DNA from 3 places in the Streptomyces sp. NPDC037401 genome. Region 1 is predicted to be linked to each of the others. Evidence: riboswitches for the same ligand, from Rfam matches in the RefSeq annotation. Region 1 holds a riboswitch; each other region holds the start of a gene.
What was found. Region 1 has a riboswitch for cyclic di-AMP ahead of ACZ7H1_RS13865 (transglycosylase family protein). Riboswitches for the same ligand answer to the same signal wherever they lie in the genome.
Positions count from the first base shown of each region.

Region 1 (7,786 bases):
CGCCGATGGTCTCCGCGCCGGCGAAGCCGCCGCCCACGAAGACGAAGGTGAGGGCCTTGCGGCGGACGTTCTCGTCCGTCGTGGACTCGGCCTTGTCGAGCTGCTCGAGGACGTGGTTGCGCAGGCCGATGCCCTCCTCGACGCCCTTCATGCCGATGCCCTGCTCGGCGAGGCCGGGGATCGGGAAGGTACGGGAGATGGCACCGAGCGCGATCACCAGGTAGTCGAAGGGCAGCTCGTACGCCTCGCCGACCAGCGGCGTGACGACGGCGACCTTGCGGTCCTGGTCGATGCTGGTGACCCGGCCGGTGAGAACCTCAGCCTTGGGCAGCACGCGTCGCAGCGGGACGACGACGTGCCGAGGCGAGATGCTGCCTGCGGCCACTTCGGGGAGGAAGGGCTGGTAGGTCATGTACGACCGCGGGTCGACGACCGTGACGGTCGCCTCGGCGTAGCGCATCTTCTTGAGAATGCGCTTGGCCGCGTACAGGCCTACGTACCCACCTCCTACAACGAGGATCCTGGGACGCTCCGTGGTGCTCATGCCATCGAGTATCCAGCACCCGTTGGAGGGGCGCTCGTGAGCCCCTTCACAAGGAGTGCGAGGCCCTCTGCTACACTGCGCGGCCCACGTGACCCAGGTCATGGTCCGCAACGGGAACCACGGTGTCCGCAAACGCGTTGTACACCCGTCCTGAGCTGGCCTCCAGCCCTCCCGCAGCCCTGGACCACGCGGTTTCGTCGATACCTCCGACCCGGAGGCGGCACGCCCCGGCAATCGCACGAAAGGGGCACGCCGGGCCCGAACGAGCGTCCAACGGGCCCCGATGCACCGCCCGGTTGGGCCGAGGGGCCCAAATTCCTTGTGAAGAACTTCACGAAGTTCGTTCGGCCGACGCCTCAAAACACGGCCGATCACCCCTCCGGAAGGCACCCTCAGAGGAGCCCGACCGCTTCGGCCCCGCGTTTCCTCCGAAGTCCCGCCCGTACGCGAAGGATTCCAAGGACGCCGCAAAACCGGCATTCCACGGACGGCGAGCTCGTCGTCCTCGTCGTCGAAGTCGGCGACCGTCGCGGCGTCTACCGCGGCAGCTGAACGCGGCAGCGGCGCTCCGGTGGGGTCACCGGGGCGCCGCTGTGCGTGGCCGGGCAGGTCAGGAGGGCCGGTGCGCCGATTCCGCCGCGGCTGCGGTGGCGAAGGCGATGCCGTCCAGGATGTCGTGCTCGGAGACGACGACCTCCGAGGCGCCGATGCGCTCCATGATCGCCAGCAGGACCAGGGCGCCCGCGCCGATGACGTCGACCCGGCCGGGGTGCATCACGCCCAGCGCGGCGCGTTCGGCGTGGGTCGAGGTCAGCATCCGCCCGGAGATCTCGCGGACCGTCTCGTACGGGATGCGGGCGTGGTGGATCGCGGCGGAGTCGTACTCCGGCAGGCCCAGGGCGATCCCGGCGACCGTGGTCACCGAGCCCGCCAGGCCGACCAGGGTCCGGGCCTCGGTCAGCGGGACGGTCTCGGCTGCCAGGTCCAGCGCGGCTTCGATGTCGGCCCGGACCGCCGCGACCTGCGCCGCGGTGGGCGGGTCGGTGACGACGCCGTCCACGACCAGGTGCCGCTCGGTCATCCGGACGCAGCCGATGTCGACCGAGCGGGCCGCCCGCACGTGCTCCTCGCCCACCACGAACTCGGTGGAACCGCCGCCGATGTCGACGACCAGGAACGGCTTGTCCAGGTGCGCGGCGCCCGCGAGCTCCTTGGTGGCGCCGGTGAAGGAGAACTCCGCCTCCTGGTCACCGGAGATCACCTCGGGCTCGACGCCCAGGATGTCCAGGACGCCCGCGACGAAGTCGTCGCGGTTCTCGGCGTCCCGGGAGGCCGAGGTGGCCACGAAGCGCAGCCGCTCGGCACCGAGCTCCTTGATCACGGCGGCGTACTCGCGGCAGGCCGCGAAGGTCCGCTCCAGGGCCTCGGGGGCCAGCCGGCCGGTCTTGTCCACGCCCTGGCCGAGCCGGACGATGGTCATCCGCCGGTCCAGCTCGACCAGCTCTCCGGTCTCCGGGTCGCAGTCCGCGACCAGCAGCCGGATGGAGTTCGTACCGCAGTCGACGGCCGCGACCCGGGTCACTCGGACCCCTCCCCGGCCTTCTGGTCAGCGCAGGGGGTGACGCACGCGCCCTTGGCCCACCACTCGGGCAGCAGCGCGAGGGCCTCGTCGCCGAACGGGTTCACGCCCGGGCCCGCGACCAGGGAGTGGCCGACGAGCACGTGCAGGCACTTCACCCGGTCCGGCATGCCGCCGGCGCTGGGGAAGCCCTGGAGCACCTCGATGGCGTCGCGGCGGCCGATGTAGTCCTCGTGCGCGGCCCGGTAGGCGGCGGCCAGTTCCGGGTCGGTGGCGAGCCGGTCCTGCATCTCCTTCATCAGCCCCGAGCCCTCCAGGGTGCCGATGGCACCGGCGGCACGCGGGCAGGTCAGGTAGTACAGGGTCGGGAACGGGGTGCCGTCCGGCAGCCGCGGGGCCGTCTCGACCACGTCCGGCTGGCCGCAGGGGCAGCGGTGGGCGATGGCCCGCAGGCCGCGCGGCGGGCGTCCGAGCTGCTGCTGGAACGCTTCGATGTCGGCGGCCGTGGGCTCGGTCCGGTCGGTCTGGGGCGGGGGCGTGTCCATGCCTGCTGTGAAGTCTCTTCGTTCGTGGTCGGATTGGTCTGACCGGCATGACCGGTCCGACCGGTCTGGCTAGTCGTCGTCCGGGCGGTCGGCCTTGTCGACTCCGTCCCAGACGTTGGAGTACCAGGGGCGGTCGTTCGTGCCGTCCTCGGCGCGGCGGCGCTCCTCCTCCGCCGCCTCGGGGTCGATCACGGTGTAGCCGATCTCCCCCGGACGCACGTAGTGCAGATGCCGGCGCGCCTGCTGTTCCACATAGGCCGGGTCCTGCCAGCGCGCCTTCTCGTCCCGCAGCTCCTCGAGGCGCTGGCGCGCCTCGTCGGCCGTGCGCTGCTGCTCGGCGATCTCCGAGCGCTGGGAGACGTACTGCCGCATCGGGTAGGCGAGAGCGACGACCAGGGTACAGAGGACGAGGGCGAGCAGGGCCGCACGGCCGGTCAGCCGGCTGCGCCGGACCTGCCGGCGGGACTGCGAGCGGTAGACGTGGGCGGCGGTCCGCTCCCCGAGCTGCTTGAGTCTGGTCGCGGTGGAGAACCGGTCCCGGTTCCCGGCCATGTCCGCCTCCCCTTCTCTAAGCGCCTGCGTCCCCGCACACGGTACGGGACCGAGTGCGGGGACGCAGGGAGGCTCTAGAGGGATCTAGAGGTTCAGCGGGTTCTGCGGTTCAGCCTGTTCGGCCGGTTCAGCCCTTGAACCGCGGGAACGCGGAGCGGCCCGCGTACACGGCGGCGTCGTCGAGGATCTCCTCGATGCGCAGCAGCTGGTTGTACTTGGCGACGCGGTCCGAGCGGGCCGGGGCGCCGGTCTTGATCTGACCGCAGTTCACGGCGACGGCGAGGTCGGCGATGGTGACGTCCTCGGTCTCGCCGGAGCGGTGCGACATCATGCACTTGAAGCCGTTGCGCTGGGCCATCTCGACGGCGTCCAGGGTCTCGGTCAGCGAACCGATCTGGTTCACCTTCACGAGCAGGGCGTTGGCGGAGCCTTCCTCGATACCGCGGGCCAGACGCTCGGGGTTGGTGACGAACAGGTCGTCACCGACGATCTGGACCTTGGCGCCGAGCTTGTCGGTGATGACCTTCCAGCCGGCCCAGTCGTCCTCGAACAGCGGGTCCTCGATGGAGACCAGCGGGTACGCCTCGACGAGCTCGGCGTAGTACTCGGTCATCTCGGCGGCCGAGCGGGACTGGCCCTCGAACTCGTACTTGCCGTCCTTGTAGAACTCGGACGCGGCGACGTCGAGCGCGAGCGCGATGTCCTTGCCCGGGACGTAGCCGGCCTGCTTGATGGCCTCGACGATGAGGTCGAGCGCGGCGCGGTTGGACTCCAGGTTCGGGGCGAAGCCGCCCTCGTCGCCCAGACCGGTCGAGAGGCCCTTGGTGTGCAGGACCTTCTTGAGGGTGTGGTAGACCTCGGCACCCCAGCGGAGGGCCTCGGAGAAGGACTCCGCGCCGATCGGCGCGATCATGAACTCCTGGATGTCCACGTTGGAGTCGGCGTGCGAGCCGCCGTTCAGGATGTTCATCATCGGAACGGGCAGCAGGTGCGCGTTCGGGCCGCCGAGGTAGCGGAAGAGCGGCAGGTCCGAGGCCTCGGACGCGGCGTGGGCCACGGCGAGCGACACGCCGAGGATGGCGTTGGCGCCGAGGGAGCCCTTGTTGTCGGTGGCGTCCAGGTCGAACATGGCCTGGTCGATCAGGCGCTGCTCGGTGGCGTCGTAGCCGACCAGCTCGGGGCCGATCTGCTCGATGACGGCCAGGACGGCCTTCTCGACGCCCTTGCCCATGTAGCGGTTGGGGTCACCGTCGCGGAGCTCGATGGCCTCGAAGGCACCGGTGGAGGCGCCGGACGGAACGGCAGCACGGCCGGTGCTGCCGTCGTCGAGGCCCACCTCGACCTCGACCGTGGGGTTGCCTCGGGAGTCCAGGATTTCCCGGGCTACGACGACGTCGATGGACGGCACGAGCATCTCCTTCTGGGATGTGACGCTGGGTGTGCGGTGGCGCGTGGGCCGTGCGGTGGCCCTGCCGGTCTAGAGCCTAACCGCCCCGGGGCGGTCGGCCGCCCGACCGCCCGGGTCCTGGGACGAAAAAGGGTCCGAATACCCGTGTTCCAGGACAATCAGCCCTTGATCAACTGCCCGGAGACACGCGTCCGCCCGGTGCGCCGGGGGGAAGTGCGCACCGGGCGGGGCCTGGTTGCCGCGGTCCGGCCGGGGGCCGGGGGAGGTCCGGCCGGAGCCGGGCGGGGTCAGGAGAGCTTGAGCATCTGGCCCGGGTAGATGAGGTTCGCGTCGCTCACGATGTCCTTGTTCAGCTCGAAGAGCTTCTCCCAGCCGCCGGACACCTTCTGGGCGTCGGCGATGGTGCCGAGGGTGTCGCCGGCCTTGACCTCGTACGAGCCGTTGCCCTTCTTGTAGCCCGTGGCCGGGGCGGCGGACGGCGCGGAGGCTGCCGGGGCCTTCGAGCGCTCGGAGCGGGTGGTCGGCGCCGACTCCTCGCGGGTCTCCTTGCGCTTCTCGGCCGGCTTCGAGGAGCCGGAGGAGGAGCCCTCGTCCGAGGAGCCGCCGTTCGAGGCGCGGGACAGGCCGACGCCGCAGCTCGGCCAGGCACCCTTGCCCTGGACCGCGAGGACCTTCTCGGCCACGGCTATCTGCTGGGACTTGGAGGCCTGGTGGGCGTTGGGGGCGTAGGCGGTGCCGCCGAAGCCGGCCCAGGTGGACGGGGCGAACTGCAGGCCGCCGTAGTAGCCGTTGCCGGTGTTGATGGACCAGTTGCCGCCGGACTCGCACTGGGCGACGGCGTCCCACTCGGAGGTGGTGGCGGCGCTGGCGGTGCCGGCGGCCATGAGCGGGGCGGCGACCGCGGCACCGGTGACACCGGCGAGGGTCACGATGCGGGTGGCCTTGCTGGGACGACGGTGCTTGCCCTTGCCCGAAAGCAGCATGGAACTTCTCCTCACCGACGCCTGCGAGGTGAGCTGTCGGGTTCGGGCGGATGAAGTCGCCCGGCCGCGCGACTGGCGCGCGGCTTCACCCCAAGCCGTTCCGTGACCGTCTCTCAACGGCCGGGTCCGGCACTTACCTTGGGTCCCCCGCTCCTGCCTTCGGCGCTTGCGCGACGACTGTTCCCCCCGTCCGCCGGCAGGATTCGGCGATGCGGTCGAAGGAGCCCGCGGTGGCGAGCGGTTCAGACCGTAGACAGACGTCTCCCCGATGTTCAAGGTCGGACATCGGGGAGAAAACGCCCTTACCCACCCCTACGCGGGAAGCGTTTGCGCAGGTGAGCGGGTGTATTACGGAACCATCACGGCGGAACTCGCCCACTGACGGGAAGAGATGCATGTCTCACTTCGAAGAAGTCGGACATTTGCTACCGTAACGGGTCATCAGGGCCGCCCGAAGTGCCCCTATTTCTCGCTTAGATCGAGATTCTGGCCAGGCTTGATCAGGTCCGCGTCTTCGCCGATCAGGCGCTCGTTCGCCTCGTACAGAGCGTTCCAACCGCCCTTCACGCCCTTGGCATCCGCGATCTCCGACAGGCTGTCACCCGGCTTGACGGTGTACGAGGGCTCGGGCGTCACCTTCGACGGGTCGTCAGCGCCGAGCGGGATCTCGTCGGCCGGCGCGCCGCGGTGGCGGCCGGTGCCCTCACCCGGAGCGGGGGTGGTGGTGGCGCCGGGGGTCTCCGGCGCGGCCTGGGTGGCGGGGAAGCCGGGGGTGCCGGGCAGGACCGGCGTGCCGGGAGTCCCGGGCGTGAGGGGCAGCGTCGGCGAACCCGGGTCGGTCGACCCCGGGGTGCCGGGAGTTCCGGGCGTGCCCGGGGTTCCGGGAGTGCCGGGCGTGCCCGGAGTGCCCGGGGTCGTGGGCGTGCCCGGGGTGCCGGGCACGGTCGGCGTACCGGGGGTGGCGGGCGTGGTCGGCGTACCGGGCGTCGTCGGCGTGCCCGGGGTCGTGGGCGTGCCGGGGGTGGCCGGCGTGCCGGGGGTGGCCGGGGTCGCGGGCTCCTCCGGCTTCCCGGCGCCGGGGACGACGTGGTCCGGGCGGACCGGGGAGGGGGCCACCGGGCGCGGGGACGCGGCCGAGCCGGGGTCCACGTCGGCGGCGGGGCCGGACTTCGTGAGCCCCGAGGTGCTGCCGCACAGCGGCCAGGCCTCGGGCCCCTTCGAGCCGAGGACCTTCTCGGCGACGGCTATCTGCTGCGAGCGGCTGGCCAGGTCGGCGCGCGGGGCGAACTCCAGCCCGCCCGCCGACTTCCACATCTCCTGGGTGAACTGCAGCCCGCCGTAGGAGCCGTTGCCGAAGTCGGCACTCCAGGTGCCACCGCTCTCGCACTCGGCGACCTTGTCCCACGTGGCGGTGTCCGCGGCCGACGCGTTCGTGGCGGCGAGCAGGGGCAGCGCGAGTGCGGAGCCGGTGACTCCGGCCGTGACGACGAGCGCGGGGGCCTGACGAGGGCGCCTGTGACGGCCGTTCCCGGAACGCATGTGTTGGACCTTTCACGTGGGGGCAAAGGGGCGACGGCGAACGTAGCGGGCTTCGAACGCTTGTCACAAGTCGATGCAGCGCAGATCACGTAAAGGTCACACTCCTGACGCCTTGTCAGGAATGATTGACTCCGGTTCAGTTCGTTTGCGGGGTGAATTCCACGGGAAGTGTGCGCAGCCCGCGCATGATGAGCCCGCCCCGCCAGCGCAGTTCGGACGGATCGACGGCAAGCCGCAGGTCCGGCAGCCGGGTCAGCAGGGTCGCCAGCGCGGTCTGGCCCTCCAGCCGGGCCAGCGGAGCGCCGAGGCAGTAGTGGATCCCGTGCCCGTATCCGAGGTGCTGGTTGTCCGTGCGCGAGAGATCCAGGGCGTCCGGGTCGGCAAAGCGCGCCGGGTCGCGGTCCGCGGCAGCCAGGACGACCAGCACCGGGTCCCCGGCCGCGATGTCCCGGCCGCCGAGGGTGAGCGGGCGGGTGGCGAACCGCCAGGTGGCCAGCTCGACCGGTCCGTCGTAGCGCAGCAGCTCCTCCACACCGGTGGCGAGGAGTCCGGTTTCGCCCGCAGCGAGGGAGGTCTGCAGCCGCGCGCGCTGTTCCGGATTCGCAAACAACGAGTGAACGCCGTTGCCGATGAGGT
Region 1 is NZ_JBVJWO010000011.1:93,233-101,018, forward strand. Features, by position in the region: gene ACZ7H1_RS13840 (NAD(P)/FAD-dependent oxidoreductase) at 1-544, opposite strand, end outside; gene ACZ7H1_RS13845 (Ppx/GppA phosphatase family protein) at 1,155-2,126, opposite strand; gene ACZ7H1_RS13850 (DUF501 domain-containing protein) at 2,123-2,668, opposite strand; gene ACZ7H1_RS13855 (FtsB family cell division protein) at 2,738-3,220, opposite strand; gene eno (phosphopyruvate hydratase) at 3,348-4,634, opposite strand; gene ACZ7H1_RS13865 (transglycosylase family protein) at 4,916-5,611, opposite strand; cyclic di-AMP (ydaO/yuaA leader) riboswitch at 5,615-5,786, opposite strand; gene ACZ7H1_RS13870 (transglycosylase family protein) at 6,074-7,150, opposite strand; gene ACZ7H1_RS13875 (cytochrome P450 family protein) at 7,287-7,786, opposite strand, start outside.

Region 2 (7,786 bases), on a different contig from region 1:
TTCAAGAAGGTGTACTCGTCGATGGACCGGGTGCTGGTGCACTCGGCGAGCTTCGGGGCGAACGCGCAGGCGATGGCCGCCGGGCTGGCGGTGCTGTCCGTGATGGAGGACGAGGAGACCGTGGCGCGGGCCCGTGCGACGGGCGACCTGCTGAGGGGGCGGCTGGCCGCGCTGGTGGACGAGTACGAGCTGCTGCACGAGGTGCGCGGGCGCGGGCTCATGATCGGGATCGAGTTCGGGCGGCCGTCGTCGCTCGGGCTGCGGAGCCGGTGGACGATGCTCCAGGCGGCCCGGAAGGGCCTGTTCGCGCAGATGGTCGTCGTGCCGCTGCTGCAGAAGCACCGGATCCTGACCCAGGTGTCCGGGGACCACATGGAGGTCATCAAGCTGATTCCGCCGCTGGTCGTCGACGAAAAGGACGTGGACCGCTTCGTCACGGCGTTCCGCGAGGTCATGGACGAGGCGCACGCGGGCGGCGGGCTGATGTGGGACTTCGGCAAGACGCTGGTGAAGCAGGCGGTCGCGAACCGGTGATGCCCGTGGACGGGTGAGGCCGTGGACCGGTGAGGCCGTGAACCGGTCCGGCAGTACCCGGAAGGTCGGTACGGGGTACGGGGCCCGGCCCCGTACCCCGTGGGTGATGAGGGTTACGCGAGCAGCCGGGTGCGCAGCCGCTCCAGGGTCGCGGGCGTGAGCCCGAGGCCGTCCGACAGGTACGGCTCCACGCCGCCCCACCTCTCCTCGATGGCCTCGAACGCCGCGTCCAGATAGGCGGCGCGCGCTTCGAAGAGCGGGCTGAGCAGGGCCGTCACCTCGGGGGAGGGCGGCGCGTCGGGCGTGCCGCTGCGCCTGATCCGGTAGCGGCGGTGGGGGGCGTTCGACTCCAGGTAGTCCGCGGTGATCGCCTCGCGCCCCACGCCGAGCGCGAGCAGGGTCACGGCGACGGAGAGGCCGGCCCGGTCCTTCCCGGCCGCGCAGTGCATCAGCACCGGGACGCTGTCGTCCGCGATCGCGTGGACCACCCGGCTGTGCTCCGCCGTCCGCTCCTTGATCATCTTGCGGTACGAAGCGGACATACGGGCCGCGGCCTTTCCGTCGCCGAGGATTCCGTGGAGCTGTTCGAGGTTGCCGTCGCGGACCATGTTCCAGAACTCGCTGCCGTCGGCGGGGTCGGAGAGCGGGATGTTGACGTTCCGGACGCCGACGAGCTCGACGTCCGGACCCTCCACCGCATGGTCGGCGGCGTTGCGGAAGTCGAAGACGGTGTGCAGTCCGAGCGAGTTGAGGTACTCGGTATCCGTATCGGTGGCATGGGCGAGATGTCCGCTTCGGAAGAGATGCCCCGAACGCACCCGACGTCCGTCCATGGCCGGAAGGCCGCCTACGTCACGGAAGTTGCGCACTCCGGCGAGCTCCGGCTCCAGCGGCGGGGTGTGCGGTATGCGGAGGGTCACGTGAGCTCCCGATGTGTCCGAATTGCACTACTTGGCGTCAAGTTACCGCAGGGATGGGGCAGATGTGCACCCGGCCCGTGAGCAGGATCATACGGTGACCGTGAGTGTCGGCGGTCCGAACGTGAATTGCCTTGTAGGGGCGGCTGTTACACGGCTGCAATGGACGGACAGTGACCGGAATTCCGGCGATCATTCAGCTCGCGGATTCTTTTGGTGAATTCACGGCTTGTTCCGTTCGGCCGAACTCGATTACGGTCACCGCCGAGCCGGGTGGAACGCCGAGTCCTGCCGCCGCCCGGAAACCGCATCCGACCAATACGTGCGGCAGGAGCGGGGGAACCAGGTAAGCCGCCGTACCGGAGAAAGATCCGGAACGGCTTGGGGTGAAGCCCTACGAGTACTCCTCGTACGGCCGGACATCTCCAGTCCGAACCCGACAGCTCACCTCGCAGGCGACGGAGAGGAATTCGCCATGCCCGGAAAGGGTAAGCACCGCCGCCCGAAGAGCAGCCCGATAACGCGCGGCTTCGTCGCCGCGGGGACCGGTGGGGCCGCGCTCGCGCTGCCGCTCATCGGTGCCACCGGCGCCCACGCCGCCGAGAAGGCGGCCGCGCCGACTGCGGCGCAGGCGCAGGTCCGGGCGCAGGCTCAGGCATTCGTTCAGGCGCAGGGGCACGTGCTCGGCGCGGCTTCGGTCGCGGCCAAGGCCGCCCCGGCGACGTACACCGTCGTCGCCGGCGACTACCTCTCCAAGATCGCCGCCGAGCAGGACCTCGACGGTGGCTGGGAGCGTCTGTACGCGGACAACCGGGAGGCGGTCGGCTCGGACCCGTCCCTGATCCACCCGGGCCTGGAGCTGACCCTGGGCGGCAAGGCGAAGGCCGGTGCCCGCGCGGAGGCCAAGCCCGAGGTCAAGCGCGAAGCCAAGGCCAAGGCCAAGGACAGGGGCGAGTCGAAGCGCGAGGGCTGGTCGAAGGGCGAGTCGAAGCGCGAGTCGAAGGCCGAGTCCAAGGTCGATTCGAACGGCGACACCGCCCCGGCGCCGCGCGCGGCGCGGTCCGCCGAACGGTCCGCCGCCGTCGGTTCCTCCTCGGACGGGGCGCAGGGCTCCTCGGAGGCCGTGTCCGGTGCCGGCTTCGTGGCCCCGGTCAACGCCTCCGTCTCCACCTCGTACCGCCTGGGCGGCGCCATGTGGTCCAGCGGCTACCACACGGGTGTCGACTTCTCCGTCGGCTCCGGCACCAGCATCAAGGCGGTCGGCGCGGGCACCGTGGTCTCGGCCGGCTGGGCCGGTGCGTACGGCAACGAGGTCATCATCCGCCACGCGGACGGCCGCTACTCGCAGTACGCCCACCTCTCTTCGCTGAGCGTCTCCGCGGGCCAGAGCGTCGCGGCCGGCGAGTCGATCGGCCTGTCGGGTTCCACCGGCAACTCGACCGGCCCGCACCTCCACTTCGAGATCCGTACCGGCCCGTCGTACGGCCAGGACATCGACCCGCTCGCCTACCTGCGCTCGCACGGCGTGACCATCTGACCGGTATGAGCGTCGTACGGCCGATGGCCGGAACCCGAGTGGGGTTCCGGCCATCGGCCGTGCGGGGGCCGTATTCCTGGTTGGCCGAAACTGACCGGGTGGTATAGATCACCCTGCGTCAACCCTTGCCTACGGTCGCGTAGGTCACATCCTTCGGTGAAGGATGTGGTCCCGTGGCAGGCGATACAACTCTCATGGCATCCGATGGTGCGTTCCAGGCACCTTGCGCATCCCGCACGTCCGCGGCACCGGTCGGTTCGTACGCGGCCATCGGCGACAGCTTCACCGAAGGCGTCGGCGACCCGGGTCCCGACGGGACCTTCGTGGGCTGGGCGGACCGGCTCGCGGTGCTGCTCGCCGACCGCAGGGACGAGCACGACTTCCGGTACGCGAACCTCGCCGTGCGCGGCCGGCTCCTCGACCAGATCGTGGCGGAGCAGGTGCCCCGGGCCAAGGCGCTCGCGCCCGAGCTCGTCACCTTCTGTGCCGGCGGCAACGACATCATCCGGCCGGGCAGCGACCCCGACGACGTCGCCGAGCGGTTCGAGGCGGCCGTGGCCGACCTCACCGGCGCGGTGGGCACCGTGATGATCACCACCGGCTTCGACACCCGGGGCGTGCCCGTGCTGCGCCACCTGCGCGGCAAGGTGGCCACCTACTCCGCACACGTGCGGGCCATCGCCGACCGCTACGACTGCCCGGTGCTCGACCTGTGGTCGCTCAAGTCCGTCCAGGACCGGCGCGCTTGGGACGACGACCGCCTCCACCTGTCCCCGGAAGGCCACACCCGGGTCGCCCTGCGGGCCGCGCAAGTGCTCGGCATGGAGGTGCCGGCCGACCCGGACCAGCCGTGGCCGCCGCAGGAGCCGCGCGGGTCGGCCGAGGTCACCCGCGACAACATCCAGTGGGCGCGGGAGTACCTGGTGCCGTGGATCGGGCGCCGACTGCGCGGGGAGTCCTCGGGTGATCACGTCGAGGCGAAGCGGCCGGACCTGCTGCCGCTGTAGGGCCGGCTGCCGCTGTAGGGGCCGACTGCCGCTGTAGGGGGCGAAGGAATCCTTCGGGGCGGACACGCGTTGGGATGGGCAGGAAGCAATGCTTCCGCTGGGTGGCAGCGTGCCTATCGTGCCTATCGTGCTGTGTGAGGGGTTGCACGCGCCCCGGTGTCGATGCCGCCCGCTCATCGTCCGACCGCCTCAGGAGGCGCTTTGACCGGCTCTCGAACTCTCCGCTCCGAACTCCGTGCGCTGCGCCCGGAGGCGTTCGGTGCCGACCCGGCCGGTGCGCGGATGGAGCGGATCCGCCGCTCGCCGAACTTCGCCGACGGCGTGTTCCAGAACCCGGTCGGGGCCCGCCAGCGGCCGTCCGGTTCGATGCTGGAGTTCGCGAAGATCTACTTCCGCAAGGAAGAGCGGGCCCGCAGGGCGCCTGCGGCGCCCATTCCCGTGCACCCGACCACGCTGAAGGACCTGTCCCGGCCGCCGGCGGACGGCCTGCGGCTGACGTGGATGGGTCATTCCAGCGTGCTCGCCGAGATCGACGGCCGCCGGGTCCTCTTCGACCCGGTGTGGGGAGAGCGGTGCTCTCCGTTCCCGTTCGCCGGGCCGAAGCGGCTGCACGCCGTGCCGGTGCCGCTGGCGGCGCTGGGCGCCGTGGACGTGGTGGTGATCTCGCACGACCACTACGACCATCTGGATCTGCCGACGATCAAGGCGCTGGCGGGTACGGACACCGTTTTTGCCGTACCGCTGGGCGTGGGCGCGCACCTGGAGCGGTGGGGCGTTGCGGAGGACCGGATCCGGGAGCTCGACTGGAACGAGTCCACGAAGATCAACGGCCTGTCGCTGACGGCCACGCCCGCCCGGCACTTCTGCGGCCGGGGGCTGCGCAACCAGCAGCACACGCTGTGGGCGTCGTGGGTGGTGGCGGGTGACCAGCACCGGATCTACCACAGCGGGGACACCGGGTACTTCCCCGGCTTCAAGGACATCGGTGCCGAGCACGGGCCTTTTGATGCCACGATGATCCAGATCGGTGCGTACAGCGAGTACTGGCCCGACATCCACATGACGCCCGAGGAGGGCATGCGGGCGCACCTGGACCTCCAGGGCGGCCGGGTGCACGGCACGATGCTGCCGATCCACTGGGGCACGTTCAACCTCGCGCCGCACCCGTGGTCGGAGCCGGGCGAGGGCACGGTCGAGGCGGCGGAGCGCGCGGGCGCGGCCATCGCCCTGCCGGTCCCCGGCCAGCCCTTCGAACCGGGCGCGGCGGATGCCCCGTCGACGCCCTGGTGGCGGCCGTTCGCGGCCGAGGGGGCGGGGGCCGGCGGTGGGGCCGGCGGTGGCGTTGCGGCTGGGGCTGGGGCTGGGGCTGGGGCTGCGGGTGGTTCGGTCGGGTCGGCTGGGTCGGCTGGGTCGGCTGGGTTGGCTGGGCCGGCTGGGTCGGGTGGTGGCTTGGGAGCCGGTTTGGGTGCGGCTGAGGACGCTGGGGAGCGTGGTTCCGCGGTAACGGGACCGGACGACGAACGGGCTCCCGCGCCGTCGGTGTAGGGCGGCCCTCGGCGTGGGGGTGGGGCGGTGCGGGTGCGGGTGCGGGTGCGGGTGCCGGTGCTCCGCTGCGCCGGCCCTTTTCCCCCGGGCGGTCGGGCTTGTACGGCAGTCTGCACGATGGCCAGTCGGGGGTCGGTGCCGCGCTGGCTCCTGACGGTCTCCGGAGGCGGGTGCGGCGCATCGGCACTCGGCGGAGCCGAGGTGTGCTGCGGTCGGCGTGACGGCTGGTCGGTGATGGGGGCGGGTTTGCGGTGGGTCGGGGTGGCGGGGTTCTCCGGGGGATGCCCGCATGTCTGAGTGTCCGTCCGTGCCGGGCCGGCCCGTCAAGGGCGCTCCTCCTCGTTCCTCGTCGTCGCGTCGCTTCGCGATTCCGCTTCGCTCCACCCTTGACCGCCCGTCCCGTCCCGGAAGTCCACAGACTTGCGAGCATCCCCCGGAGGGGGAGGGATGGCAGGGGGGACGGGACCATCCTCATTCCCCCTCGGCCCGTGGAGCGGGCCTGGGGCGCGGGGTGCCGCCCTCCGGGCGGAAGGCACGCGGCAGATCGCTACACAGCCGCGGCCGACTCGGCGGCCTCCGGACCGGTCGTGGTTGGGCATAGGCCGCCATCGATCGCTACGCGCTCTTCTCGTTTCGGCGGCGGCCGGGCTGTCTGTGGCCGGGCATGCAGGCCACCGGCGGTCGCCGGGCAGCCGTGCTGTCCGGCGGCGGGCGCTTGTCGGGAGTAGAGCTCGGTGGGGCGGTCGTCAGGTCGCAGGGTGGTCGGGTGCACGGCGGGGAAGTCGGCGGCGGTGGGTGGCCGACCACTGGGGGACCTCAGCCGTGCCCACTCGGTCGCACGGGTGGTGCGGGTGGGTATCCCGGCCCGCGCGGAGCGCGGGCGTAGCCCCCCCACCGACCCGGGGCGGGTATATCGGGCTGTCGTGCGAGAGGTCCTTCTGGAGCGGGAAGGGAGGGGCAACTCGGGGTCGGGGGAGGGAACATGCGGTCTAGCGTGGGTATCCGGTGATCTACGGCGGGGACCTCTCGGTCCCCGCGCCCCACGTCCCGAGGACGATGATGTCCGCACTCCGCGCACCCGCCGTGCGTCCCGACCGGCGGCGGCCCCGCCACCGGCTCCGCGCCCAGTTGGTCCGGGCGGCCCTGCTGCCCACCCTTGCCGCCGGGCTCAGCGGGGCCGCGGCCGTCACGTTCACCCTGCAGCTCGGCGGGGCGCGGGCCGGTGCCCGGTTGTGGCCGGTGCTCGCCGGGTGCGGGCTGCTCTTCGGTGCGGCGCTCGCCGCCGCCCTGTTCGGGGCCGAGCGGGGGGTACGGACCGTACAGGAGCGCTGCGAGGCGCTGCGGCGTTCCAGTGTGCGCGGGCGGCAGGAGCTGAGGTCCGTCGCCGAGCGGCTGGAGCGCGGTGAGGCGCCGCCCGCCCGGCGGCCCGTGGCGGCAGCCGGCGGGGACGACGAGTTCGAGCTGCTCGCGCAGGAGCTGCGGCAGGCCCGGGAGCAGGCCCACGGCGCGCTCGTGCGGACCGCGGCGCCCGGGGCCCGGTCCGACAGTGACCAGAAGGTCGAGGTGTTCGTCAATCTCGCCCGCCGCCTCCAGTCGCTCGTGCACCGGGAGATCCAGCTGCTCGACGAGCTGGAGGACACGGTCGAGGACCCGGACCTGCTCCGGGAGCTCTTCCACGTGGACCACCTGGCCACGCGGATCCGGCGGCACGCCGAGAACCTCGCCGTGCTCGGCGGCGCGGCCTCGCGGCGGCAGTGGACCCGGCCGATCGGCATCAGCGAGGTGATGCGCTCCTCGGTGGCCGAGGTGGAGCAGTACACCCGGGTGAAGGTGGTGCCCCCGGCAGGCGGGTCCGTACGGGGGCACGCCGTCGCGGACGTGGTGCACCTGCTCGCCGAACTCGTCGAGAACGCCACGGTGTTCTCCGCGCCCGACACGGACGTGATGCTGCGCGCCGAACGCGTCACCGCCGGCATCGCGGTCGAGGTCGAGGACCGCGGGCTCGGCATGCCCGCCGAGGAGCAGCACCGGATGAACGCCCTGCTCGGCGATCCCGACCAGGTCAGCGTGCGCAGGCTGCTCCAGGACGGCCGCATCGGGCTGTTCGTGGTGGCGGCGCTGGCGCGGCGGCACGGGATCGCGGTCGAGCTGAAGTCCAACATCTACGGCGGTGTGCTGGCCGTGCTCGTGCTCCCGCAGGAGCTGCTGGGGGCCGAGGAGGAAGACGCCGCCGAGGCCGCGCCGCC
Region 2 is NZ_JBVJWO010000001.1:133,366-141,151, forward strand. Features, by position in the region: gene ACZ7H1_RS00610 (aspartate aminotransferase family protein) at 1-534, shown strand, start outside; gene ACZ7H1_RS00615 (tyrosine-protein phosphatase) at 648-1,454, opposite strand; cyclic di-AMP (ydaO/yuaA leader) riboswitch at 1,754-1,924, shown strand; gene ACZ7H1_RS00620 (M23 family metallopeptidase) at 1,927-2,988, shown strand; gene ACZ7H1_RS00625 (SGNH/GDSL hydrolase family protein) at 3,183-3,995, shown strand; gene ACZ7H1_RS00630 (MBL fold metallo-hydrolase) at 4,197-5,540, shown strand; gene ACZ7H1_RS00635 (sensor histidine kinase) at 6,600-7,786, shown strand, end outside.
Region 2: it holds a riboswitch for cyclic di-AMP, as region 1 does, so the genes downstream of both, ACZ7H1_RS00620 (M23 family metallopeptidase) here and ACZ7H1_RS13865 (transglycosylase family protein) in region 1, are expected to answer to the same signal.

Region 3 (7,786 bases), on a different contig from region 1:
CGCTGCTGGTGACCCCCGCCTAGCGGGATTGTCAGTGCCGGGGTGCAGACTCGGACGTGGGAGGTGGCATGGACTGCGACGTACTGGTGATCGGCGGCGGGATCGTCGGCCTGTCGACCGCGTACGCACTGTCGCGCCTGGCTCCGGGGACGCGCGTGGTGGTCCTGGAGAAGGAGCAGGGCCCGGCCCGGCACCAGACGGGGCGCAACAGCGGAGTGATCCACAGCGGGATCTACTACCGCCCCGGCTCGCTGAAGGCCCGGTTCGCGGTGCAGGGCGCGGCCGAGATGGTCAAGTTCTGCGCCGAGCAGGACATCGCGCACGAGGTCACGGGCAAGCTGATCGTCGCGACCGAGCGCGCGGAGCTGCCGCGGCTGCACGCCCTCGTCCAGCGCGGCCGGGAGAACGGCATCCCCGTCCGCGAGCTGGGCCCGGCGCAGATCGCGGAGTACGAACCGGAAGTCGCCGGGCTCGCCGCGATCCACGTGGGCACGACCGGGATCGTGGACTACGGCCAGGTCGCGGCCCGGCTGGCCGGGTCCTCGGGGGCCGAGATCGTCTACGGCGCCGAGGTCACGCTGATCTCGCGGCGCCCCTCGGCGGTCGCGGTCCGCACGGCGTCCGGACAGGTCTTCCGGGCCAAGGCGCTGGTGAACTGCGCCGGGCTCCAGTGCGACCGGGTCGCGCGCCTGGCGGGCGACGACCCGGGCATGCGGATCATCCCCTTCCGCGGCGAGTACTACGACCTGGCGCGCCCCGAGCTGGTGCGCGGCCTGGTCTACCCGGTGCCGGACCCGGCGTTCCCGTTCCTGGGGGTCCACCTGACCCGCGGGATCGGCGGCGGCGTCCACGTCGGACCCAATGCCGTACCGGCCCTCGCCCGCGAGGGGTACGGCTGGGGCACGGTCCGCCCGCGGGACCTCGCGACCAGCCTGGCCTGGCCGGGGGCCTGGCGGGTCGCCTCACGGCACTGGCGGTACGGAGCGGGGGAGATCCACCGCTCCCTGTCGAAGGCGGCGTTCACTGCGGCGGTGCGGAGGCTGCTGCCGGCTGTGGCGGAGGGCGATCTGCGGGCTGCGTCCGCCGGCGTGCGGGCGCAGGCGGTGCTGCGTGACGGGACGCTGGTCGACGACTTCCTGATCCGCGAGGCGCCGCGGACGGTCCACGTGCTCAACGCGCCGTCTCCCGCGGCCACGGCCTCCCTCCCCATCGGCCGCGAGATCGCCACCCGAGCCCTGGCCTCCCTCCGCCCCTGACCCCGCGCCTCAAACGCCGGCGAGGCCGGACATTCCAGCCCGCGCGGCGTTCGAGCGCACCGGGCGCGGAACGCACGGTCCGGGGGCCGCAGGCTTGCCCCCGGTTTCCGGAAGGGGGGCGGGTAGCGGAAAGGCTCCGCCGGGCCCCGGGCAAGAGCGGGACGTAGAATCGGACGCACTGTGTCTGAGTCCATGAACCCGCATCCCCAGCCGGACGCCCCCTCCTACACCGCCCCCCGCTGGCGCACGGAGCCGCGTTTTCCCGACGGGCCCTCGCCCGACCCCGCCGGTTCGCACCACGAGCGCCGCATCCGCAGCTTCCAGCCGCGCCGCAGCCGGGTGACCACCGGCCAGGAAGACGCCCTCCGGCGGCTCTGGGGCACCTGGGGCCTCGACATCGACGGGCACGAGGTCCTCGACCTCGGCAAGCTCTTCGACGGCCGTCCCGTCGTCCTGGAGATCGGCTTCGGCATGGGCGAGGCCACCGCCCAGATGGCCGCCGACGACCCGGACACCGGTGTGCTGGCCGCCGACGTGCACACCCCCGGCCAGGGCAACCTCCTCGCCCTCGCCGAGCGCAACGGCCTCGACAACATCCGCGTCGCCAACGGCGACGCGATCATCCTGCTGCGCGAGATGCTCCCGCCGGCCTCACTCGCCGGGCTGCGCGTGTACTTCCCGGACCCGTGGCCCAAGAAGCGCCACCACAAGCGCCGCCTGATCCAGCCGGAGTTCCTCTCGCTGGCCGCCACCCGCCTCGCGCCCGGGGCCCTGCTGCACTGCGCCACGGACTGGGAGCCGTACGCCGAGCAGATGCTCGAAGTCCTCACCGCACACCCGGACTTCGAGAACACCCAGGCCGACGGCGGATACGCGCCCCGGCCGGACTTCCGCCCCTTCACCCGCTTCGAGGGCCAGGGCATCGACAAGGGCCACGTCGTACACGACCTGCTCTTCCTGCGTACCGGGAACTGAAAACCCCGTCTGCGCCGGCGGCCCGCTCGTTAGGGTCGGTGGGGTGTTTCGGGCGATCCCTCGTACATCGGCCCGGGCCCGCGGCGTCGTGGTGGTCTGCGCGCTCGCGGCCGCCGGAGTGCTGATCCTGGCCCTGGTGCGGGAACAGACCGGTACGCCGGGCTTCTTCGTGGGGCTCGGCCTCGCCGTCCTCCCCGTACCGCCGCTCGCGGCCGCGTTCCGTCGGCTGGGGCGGCCGCGGGCGGGACCGGCGGACCGGACGGAGCCGCCGGGCCGTCCCTGGGCCCCGCTGCTGTTCTCCTTCGGCTGGGGCGCCTGCGCGGCGGCGCTGATCGCCATACTGGCGAACAGTTTCGCGACCCGCTGGATAGCCGCGGCCACCGCCGACCCGTACGACGCCGACCAGCTCGGCTCGATCGCGATCGCGCCCGTCGTGGAGGAACTGGCGAAGGCCGCCGCCCTGCTGCTCGTGTTCGTGTTCCGGCGGCGGCACCTGACCGGGCTCACGGACGGCTTCGTGCTCGCGGCGTTCACCGCCACCGGCTTCGCGTTCACCGAGAACATCCTCTACCTCGGCAACGCCTTCGGCGAAGACCTCGGCAGCGGCACCTCGGTGCTGGCCTCGATGACCGCGGCGACCTTCTTCGTGCGGATCGTGATGTCGCCGTTCGCGCATCCGCTGTTCACCGCGCTCACCGGGCTCGGCTTCGGACTGGCCGCCCTGACCGGCGCCGGCACACGCACCGGCACCGGCACCCCTACCCGCACGCGGGCCCGCCGCGTGCTGTTCCCGCTCGCCGGGCTGCTGCTGGCGATGGGCGTGCACGCCCTGTGGAACAGCTCTCCGGAGTTCGGCGAGCACGGTTTCTACGTCGTCTACGGGACCGTGATGGTCCCGGCGTTCGCCCTGCTGACCTGGCTGGCCGTCAGACGTCGAGGCCCTTGCTCTGCAGCCACGCCATCGGATCCTGCGTCGCCCCTCCGGTCCGCACCTCCAGATGCAGATGGGGTCCGGTGACGTTGCCGGTGGCGCCGACGCGGCCGATGGTCTCGCCGGTGCTCACGGTGCCGGAAGTCACCGACATCGAGGACAGGTGGCAGTACCAGATCTCCGTACCGTCATCGAGCCGGAGCACGATCCGGTAGCCGTACGCACCGGAGTACCCGGCCGACACGATCGTGCCGTTGTGGACGGCCTTCACCGGGGTGCCGGTGGGCGCGGCCAGGTCCAGGCCCGTGTGGTACCCGGAGGACCACATGGAGCCGGGGACGCCGTAGTGCGAGGTCACGGTGTACGAGGAGGTGGGCAGCGCGTAGCTCTTGGCGAGCTTGGCCAGCCGCTCTTCCTCGGCCTTGGCCTCGGCGGCGGCCTTCGCCGCGGCCTCGGCGGCGGCTTCGGCGGCCTTCGCCTTGGCTTCGGCGGCCTTGCGGGCGGCCTCCCGCTGTGCGGCAGCCTCCTTCGCGGCGGCCTCTTCCGCCGCCCTGGAGGCGGCTTCCTTGGCCTCGGCGGCCGCGGCGTCCGACTGGGACTCGGCCTGCTGCAGGATGCGGTTGCGGAGCACCTCGCCGGCGTCGGTGCCCGCCTCGGCCTGCTGCGGGCTGACACCCGCGGTGGTGAGGGGCGCGGCCACCGGGACGGTGTCGGCGGAGACCTCTTCCTCACCCGCGTCGCCGGGGAGCAGCGAGGGTATGGATATGGAGATCTGCGGCCGGTCCTGGGCGGTGGCGATGCCGCCCGCGCCGACGGCGGCGATGACGCCGACGCCGAGGACCGTGGAACTGCGGGCGAGGCCGCCGCGCTGCTTGGCGACGCGGTGGCGGCCGCGGACGGGACGGACGGAGTCCTCGGTGGGGTTCCACTCGCCCCACGCACCGGCGTTGGGGCCGTCGAGCACCTCGGAGGCTTCAGGGACAGGCCTGTTCGACGCCACGGGGGCGCACTCCTTTCCTTCCTTCTCGCCTACCGGGTTAGCTGACGGGTTCGGAGCAGGAAGGTCTCCTACGGGCCCAATCGGACCCGATTCACCCCAAATTGGTGGTTCCCCGGTTCCCTTGCGGAATTCGGCGCGCACGCGCGCGGCGCCGTCTGGGGCGACGGCTGGGACAACCGCGCTGCGTTATCGAACGGTAATAGACACAGGGGAGTGAATCCAAGCTGTTGCGATTGTTCCTTCGCGTGTATCAGCCACGCTCTGACCAGCTCTGGCCTGGACTTTTACTAACAAGAGTGGGCCAAAGCGGACGTTCTCCCGACCCCTTGGGTATCTCTCCAGCCACACCAGCCCCCTGACGGATCGTCAACTGCACTGCGGAGCGCGCCCTGTTGACTACCGTGCGTGAGCACGAAGTCTACCGGTTCCGGACCACCGGGACCGTACGCCGCCGGGCCGGCTCCCCCTCCAGCGGCCGCCCGACCGCCAGCAGCGCCATGTCGTCCGTCGCCCCGCCGCCGGTGTGCCGGCGCACGTCCGTGATCAGCGCGGTCAGCAGCGCGTCCGGCCCGGGGAAGATCCGCCCGCGCAGCCGCTGCGGAGGGTCGTAGAACTCCCCCGCCCGGTCCCGCGCCTCGGTCAGCCCGTCCGTGTACACCAGCAGCGTCGCCCCCGCCGGGAACGCCCACTCGTCCGCCAGGTCCGGGTGGCCGGCGGCGAGCTCGCCCATGCCCAGCGGCAGCGCGTGCTCGGCGGGCTCCAGCGCCCGCAGCCTGCCGTCCGCATGCAGCAGCAGCGGCTCGGGGTGCCCCCGGTTGACCACGCGCAGCACGTCCCCGCCGGGCGGGATCTCGGCCAGCACGCAGGTGGTGAACCCCTCCACGGCATCCAGGCTGTCGCGCCGCGTGCCCTCGCGGTCGAGCGCCCGCTCCAGCCGGCGGGCCACCCCGGTCAGGGTGGGCTCCAGCTCCGCGGCCTCCCGGAAGGCCCCCAGGACCACCGCGACGGCCTCCACCGCCCCCATCCCCTTGCCCCGTACGTCCCCCACGGCCAGCCGGACCCCGAACGGCGTCTCCTGGACCGCGTACAGGTCGCCGCCGATGAACGCGTCCGCCTCGGCGGCCTCGTACCGGGCGGAGACGTGCAGCCCGCCGATCCGCTCGGCGGGCGTGGGCAGCACGGCGCGCTGCGCCGCCTCCGCGATCTCGCGGGCCGAGGCGAGCCGCTCCCCGCTGCGCCGGACCACCCGGTTGATCAGCACGGCGAGCCCCGAGACGGTCAGCACGGTCACCAGCTCGGTGAGCGCCTCCACCTTCCAGGTCGTGCCGTGGTGGACGTGCAGCAGCAGGACGGTGCCCGAGGCGAGCGCGCCGGTGAGCAGGGTGGTGGCGAGCGCGAAGAGCGGAGCCGCGACCAGCGGAGCCGCGGAGAAGAAGGGCGAACCGGTGAAGCTCGGCGGGGTGAGCACGTCGAAGACGAGCCCCAGCAGCACCAGCAGCACGGGCAGCGCGCGCACGAACCTCCGGGCGATCGCGCTCCCACCAGCCTGCCCCTGCCCCACCACGGTGTTCTCCTGCCCGGTCCGCTCGCACGGGTGCGGACCGCTGCCGCCTCGCCCCACAAGGCTGCGGCCGCACCGCACGGCCGGCCACCGGGCCACGGCCGAAAGGGGTACGGAACGACGAAGGCCCGGATCCGTGAGGATCCGGGCCTTCGTACTGGAGTAGCGGGGACAGGATTTGAACCTGCGACCTCTGGGTTATGAGCCCAGCGAGCTACCGAGCTGCTCCACCCCGCGTCGGTAAACACCACTCTACGCTATGCCGGAGGCCCTCCGCGCCACCTTTTCCCGCAGGTCACAGCGAGCCGACGAATCCGGCGAGGTTCCGCCGGGTCCTCTCGATCTGCTCGTCCACCGTCAGCGACTCCTCGAAGCGGCCGCCGGGCTCCGGCAGCTTCTTCCCGCGCACGTACAGCGAGCAGGCCAGGTCGGTGCAGACGTAGAGGCCGACGGAGTTCCCCTCCCGGCCCTCGCGGCCCCGCTTGCGGGCCGTCATCAGCGAGACCCCGCCGCCCGGATGGGTGGTCAGGCACAGGGAGCACATGCTGCGGTGCAGGAACCCGCGCTTGACCTCGGGGAAGCGGAGCGTGATCCCGACGAGCCGGTCCTCGTGCTCGGTCACCAGATAGGTGCGGTCGGGCGCCGAGAGGTCCCGCCAGCCCAGGAAGTCGAGGTCCTCCCACGGCCGCTCCGCCAGGTCGCGCGGCAGCGGCAGCCGCTGGGCCTCCCCCTTCGAGCAGTTCACGAACGACGTGCGGATCTCGTGCTCCGTCAGTGCCTTCATGCCCTGGACGCTAATCTTCCCTAGGATCCCTAGGCAAACGATTAACCTACCTAGCCAGTGCGCAGCACGCAGCAGCCGGCAGCCGGCAGCCACAGAGAGGAGCCGTGACCGTGCCCCGAGCCGGACTCACGCCCGAGCGGATCGCCGGGGCGGCCGCCGACCTGGCCGACACCATCGGCCTCGACCAGGTGACCGTCTCCGCCCTGGCCCGCGGCTTCGGCGTCCGCGACGCGAGCCTGTACGCCCACATCCGCGGCCTCGACGACCTCCGCAGCCGGGTCGCTGTCCGCTCCGCCGCCGAGTTCGCCGACCGGATCACCACGGCCCTCGCCGGCCGCTCCGGCCGCGACGCCCTGGCCGCCTTCGCCCGGGCCTACCGGGACTTCGCCGTCCGCCACCCCGGCCGGTACGCCGCCACGCAGCTCCGGCTGCCCGCCGAGACCCTGGCCGGCTCCCCCGGCCACCAGCGCCTGGTCGAGCTCACCTACGCCCTGCTGCGCTCGTACGACCTCGCCGAACCCGACACCACGGACGCGGTCCGGCTGCTGCGCAGCACCTTCCACGGCTTCGCCGTACTGGAGGCTGCCGACGGCTTCGGCCACCCGCGCGAGCTGGACGCCTCCTGGGCCCGGATCCTCGACGGGCTGCACGCCCTGCTCACCCGGTGGCCGGCCGCGCCCCCGTCGGCGACGCTGGCCCCATGAGCTCTCGCATCCGGGTGCGCCGCGTCTACGACCCGCCCGCGCCGGAGGACGGCACCCGCGTCCTCGTCGACCGCCTCTGGCCGCGCGGCCTGTCCAAGGCATCGGCACGCATCGACGCCTGGCCGAAGGCCCTCACCCCGTCGACCGGGCTGCGCCGCTGGTTCCACGACGGCGGGGGCACGTACGAGGAGTTCGCCGCCCGCTACGAGGCCGAGCTCGCCGACCCCGAGGCCGCCGACGCCCTCGCGTCCCTGCGCGCCCTCGCCGCCGACGGCCCCCTCACCCTCCTGACGGCGGTGAAGGACCCGGACCGGAGCCACGTCTCGGTGCTCCTGCCGCACCTGCGGAAAACCTGAGACCGGGCGAACGACGAAGCGCCCCGGACCGGTTCTTCAACCGGTCCGGGGCGCTCCCGCTGCACGTAGGCCATGTCGGACTCGAACCGACAACCAATGGATTAAAAGTCCACTGCTCTGCCAATTGAGCTAATGGCCCTTGGCACGCTCACCCCAGAGCATAGCCGGACAGCGCCGGTGAGCCGATCGAGTATGCCGCACCGGCGCTGTCACGCGCCG
Region 3 is NZ_JBVJWO010000009.1:16,648-24,433, forward strand. Features, by position in the region: gene ACZ7H1_RS11050 (sporulation protein) at 1-23, shown strand, start outside; gene lhgO (L-2-hydroxyglutarate oxidase) at 69-1,256, shown strand; gene trmB (tRNA (guanosine(46)-N7)-methyltransferase TrmB) at 1,449-2,231, shown strand; partial or broken gene ACZ7H1_RS11065 (PrsW family intramembrane metalloprotease) at 2,275-3,168, shown strand; gene ACZ7H1_RS11070 (M23 family metallopeptidase) at 3,158-4,162, opposite strand; cyclic di-AMP (ydaO/yuaA leader) riboswitch at 4,174-4,308, opposite strand; gene ACZ7H1_RS11075 (PP2C family protein-serine/threonine phosphatase) at 4,581-5,726, opposite strand; tRNA gene ACZ7H1_RS11080 (tRNA-Met) at 5,887-5,960, opposite strand; gene ACZ7H1_RS11085 (FBP domain-containing protein) at 6,019-6,507, opposite strand; gene ACZ7H1_RS11090 (TetR/AcrR family transcriptional regulator) at 6,618-7,211, shown strand; gene ACZ7H1_RS11095 (DUF488 domain-containing protein) at 7,208-7,567, shown strand; tRNA gene ACZ7H1_RS11100 (tRNA-Lys) at 7,634-7,706, opposite strand.
Region 3: it holds a riboswitch for cyclic di-AMP, as region 1 does, so the genes downstream of both, ACZ7H1_RS11070 (M23 family metallopeptidase) here and ACZ7H1_RS13865 (transglycosylase family protein) in region 1, are expected to answer to the same signal.